2 regions of the Citrobacter braakii genome follow, and region 2 is predicted to be linked to the other one. Evidence: predicted binding sites of a transcription regulator. Region 2 holds the regulator's gene; the other holds the start of a gene.

Region 1 (2,204 bases), 590 kb from region 2:
TTCACCTTTTGCCGGGTCGTAAATCCACTGGCATACGCTGCACTGCATGCTTGGACCAAGATCAGCGGCAGCCGCAGCGGCACAGGCGCACTCTTCCTCTTTGGTTGCCGTTTTGACGATTGTTTCCGGCAGCGGAGCAAGCGCCCACTGACGTGCGATTTCACGGCCATGCTGGCGACACAGTTCCAGCGCGTCCAGATCCGGACGCCATTTCGCTTTCAGACTCAGCGACATCTCGAAACCGGCATCCTGCAAGCGTGTGGACAAACGGTCTACCGCACCGCCGCTCCAGCCGTGTGAACCAAAGGCGCTGGCGCGTTTGTTACGAAAACGCAGGCCGGTCATCTCTTCTACCAGACCGGCGATTTTTGGCATCATTACGTTGTTCATCGTTGAAGTACCAACCAGCACGCCTTTAGAGCGGAAGACGTTAGTCAGGACTTCGTTTTTGTCGCTACGGGCGACGTTAAAGATTTTCACCGCCACGTTCGGGTCAACTTCGTTGATGCCCTGGGCAATGGCGTCCGCCATCATGCGGGTGTTGTTGGACATGGTGTCGTAGAAAATGGTGATACGGTCTTCCTGATAGTCAGCCGCCCATTTCAGATACATTTCAACGATTTGTGTCGGGTTGTCGCGCCATACCACGCCGTGGGAAGTGGCAATCATATCCACCGGCAGGTTGAAGCCGAGAATCTCAGTGATTTTCGGTGTAACCAGACGGCTGAACGGTGTCAGGATGTTGGCGTAGTAACGCTGGCACTGTTCGAACAGTTCGGTCTGGTCAACTTCGTCGTTAAACAGACGTTCATCACAGTAGTGCTGGCCGAAGGCATCGTTACTGAACAGCACCGCATCGCCGGTCATGTAGGTCATCATGCTGTCAGGCCAGTGCAGCATCGGTGTTTCAACGAAGATCAGCTGCTTACCGTTGCCAATGTCCAGCGAGTCGCCGGTTTTCACCACGTTGAAGTTCCACTCCGGGTGGTGGTGGTGCCCGTTGATAGAGTCAATAGCGTTGGCTGTGCAGTAAATTGGCGTGTCCGGGATGCAGGACATCAGTTCAGTCAGCGCACCGGCATGGTCCTCTTCCGCGTGGTTAATGATGATGTAGTCGATATCTGCCAGGTCAATTTCACTGCGCAGGTTCTGCACGAATTCACGGCTAAACTTGTGGTCTACTGTATCGATCAGGACATTTTTTTCTTCACGGATGAGATAGCTGTTGTAGCTGCTACCGCGCAGCGTTTTATATTCAGTCCCGTGGAAATCACGAACTTCCCAGTCACGTTGGCCAACCCAATGAATGTTATTTTTAACCAGAATAGACATAGCAACCTCAGTAATTAATTCAGCGTTTTTCTAAAAAAGATGTTTTGCTTATTGCAGGTTGCGTGCCAACTTTTTATTTTGTTGATTTTAAAGGGTTTGTTTTTTAATGCCTATAAGGTGGTAGTCAAAATGACTATTCATTTTATTGTCAATATGACAATATGAATTGTCAAAATGACAATGAGGTCGTCATGAGTTTTTCCGTAGACGTGCTGGCGGGTATCGCCATTGAATTACAAAGCGGTATTGGACATCAGGACCGTTTTCAACGCCTGATAACCACATTGCGTCAGGTGCTGGAGTGCGACGCGTCGGCATTGCTGCGCTATGAGTCGCGACAGTTTATTCCGCTGGCGATCGATGGGCTGGCGCAGGACGTTCTCGGCAGGCGCTTTACCCTGGAAGGGCATCCTCGTCTGGAGGCGATTGCCCGCGCCGGGGACGTGGTTCGTTTCCCTGCCGACAGCGATTTGCCAGACCCTTACGATGGGCTGATTCCGGGCCAGGAGAGCCTGAAGGTACACGCCTGCATTGGCTTACCGCTGTTCGCTGGTCAAAATCTGATTGGCGCGTTAACGCTGGATGGCATGGAGCCCGATCAATTCGACGTTTTCAGCGATGAAGAACTTAGGCTGATTGCCGCGCTGGCGGCGGGCGCGCTGAGCAATGCGCTGCTGATTGAACAACTGGAAAGCCAGAATATGTTGCCGGGCTCGTCGACGGCCTTCGAGCAGGTGACTGAAACCCAAATGATTGGCCTGTCGCCCAATATGCTGCAGTTGAAAAAAGAGATTGAGATTGTGGCGGGATCCGATCTCAACGTACTGATTAGCGGCGAAACGGGGACCGGGAAGGAGCTGGTAGCTAAGGCT
Region 2 (2,204 bases):
ACTGCCGAGCCAGTTTATCAATTAAACCGTCAATGGCGGCGTACATATCCTGACCTTCCGCGCTGGCATGAATTTCGCCACCGTTCACATGCAGTGTTGCATCCGAGATATGTGTCACCTTCTCCACTTTCAACACAATATAGACCTGATTAATCCGGTCGAAATATTGTTCTAGCTTGGCGAATTTTGTATTAACAAAATCGCGTAAGGCTTCAGTGATTTCGACGTTGTTTCCAGTGATGTTGAGCTGCATAGTGTCTTCCTTATCGGTTGGGTCAGACCAGCTGTTTGCGCTGGTTCGACGGCGGAATGGATAAAGACTCTCGGTACTTCGCAACAGTGCGGCGTGCCACCATGATACCCTGTTCTGACAGCATAGAGGTTAACTTGCTGTCACTCAGCGGTTTCGCGGGGTTTTCCGCAGCAATTAATTTCTTCACCAGTGCACGTATAGCTGTGGATGAGGCTTCGCCTCCGCCTTCAGTGTTAACGTGACTGGAAAAGAAATACTTCAATTCAAAAATGCCGCGCGGACTGTGCAGATACTTTTGCGTGGTCACTCGGGAAATGGTCGATTCGTGCATCTCGACGGCCTGGGCGATATCCGCCAGCACCATCGGTTTCATAAACTCTTCGCCTTGATCAAAGAAGGCTTGCTGCTGTTCAACGATGCAGCGACTGACGCGCAGCAGCGTATCATTGCGACTTTCCAGGCTTTTAATCAGCCACTTCGCATCCTGCAGATTGCTACGAATAAACTGGCTGTCAGCATCGTTGCGCGCGCTGTTGCACATGGCGGCGTAGTGCTGGTTAATCTGCAACCGTGGAATGCTGTCGCCGTTGAGTTCGACCACCCAGCGATCGTTATGCTTACGCACCAGTACATCCGGAATAACGTATTCTGGCTCCCCGGTCTGGATAGACTGCCCAGGTCTGGGGTCCAGGGACTGAATAAGATTGACGGCTTCTTTCAGCACATCTTCTTTCAGCCGGGTTACGCGCATCAGCGTGCGGAAGTCATGGTTGGCTAACAGATCGAGGTGATCGCTGATGATCAGGCGCGCTTCTTCCAGCCACGGCGTGGCTTTATCAAACTGTGAAAGTTGGATCAGTAAGCAGTCGCGGAGATCTTTGGCCGCCACGCCTACGGGATCAAAACGCTGAATGCGTTTAAGCACGGCTTCGATTTCGTCCATGCCGACGTCGTCATCGCCCATGCTTTCGAGAATATCGTCCAGGATTACGGTGAGATAACCGGTTTCGTCTACCGCATCAACAATGGATGTCGCAATCGCGCGATCGGTATCCGAGAACGGGGTCAGCTCCACTTGCCACATCAGGTAATCCTGCAGCGATTGCGTGGTCTCACCCTGATACACAGGCAGTTCGTCGTCGATGTAATCCCCGCTGGTGCCAGAAGGCGTACCGGCGGTGTAAATTTCATCCCAACTGGCGTCAAGCGGCAGCTCCTCTGGCATCTCTTTTTGTTCGAGAGCATCTGCGGTGTCGAGGGATTCGCTGTCCTGTTTTTCCTGGGTATCAATTTCGTCGTGAAGATCGGTTTGCTCGAGCAGTGGGTTACTTTCCAGCGCTTGCTGAAGTTCTTGCTGAAGTTCCAGCGTGGACAGCTGCAACAGACGGATAGCCTGTTGTAGCTGAGGCGTCATCGCCAGTTGTTGGCTAAGCCTGAGTTGCAAACCTTGCTTCATGTTCAGAGTTGTTCTCTCCTGCGGTGACGTGAAGTCTTCTACCCTATCAGAGTCTGAAGTCTTCCCCAAGGTATACGCGTTTAACGTGCTCATCCTGCAGTATTTCTGTTGGCGTGCCATGCGCGATCAGGTGGCCCTGACTCACGATGTAGGCGCGCTCACACACTGCCAGCGTTTCGCGAACGTTATGGTCGGTAATCAGCACCCCAAGCCCGCTGTCGCGCAGGTGTTCGATGATCCGTTTGATATCAATAACGGAAATCGGGTCAACACCGGCAAACGGTTCATCCAGCAGGATAAATTTCGGATTCGCGGCCAGTGCGCGGGCGATCTCCACGCGGCGTCGTTCACCACCGGAGAGCGACTGTCCCATGCTGTCACGCAGGTGTTCGATGTGGAACTCTTCCATCAGCTCGTTGGCGCGATCTTCCCGCTGCTCGCTGGTAAGATCGTCACGAATTTGCAGCACCGCCATCAGGTTATCAAACACGCTCA

What was found. Region 2 encodes sigma-54, which starts transcription at its own class of promoters, with help from an activator protein. Its sites were predicted from a motif close to GTTGGCACANNTTTCGCTNT; they were not measured.
Region 1: norV (anaerobic nitric oxide reductase flavorubredoxin) is a predicted target of sigma-54. The motif match lies at 1,383-1,402, and genes of this name have one in related genera.

Annotation. Positions count from the first base shown of each region.
Region 1 covers NZ_CP045771.1:2,092,693-2,094,896, forward strand. Annotated here, with positions in the region: gene norV (anaerobic nitric oxide reductase flavorubredoxin) at 1-1,332, opposite strand, end outside; gene norR (nitric oxide reductase transcriptional regulator NorR) at 1,524-2,204, shown strand, end outside.
Region 2 covers NZ_CP045771.1:1,502,298-1,504,501, forward strand. Annotated here, with positions in the region: gene hpf (ribosome hibernation promoting factor) at 1-253, opposite strand, end outside; gene rpoN (RNA polymerase factor sigma-54) at 276-1,709, opposite strand; gene lptB (LPS export ABC transporter ATP-binding protein) at 1,756-2,204, opposite strand, start outside.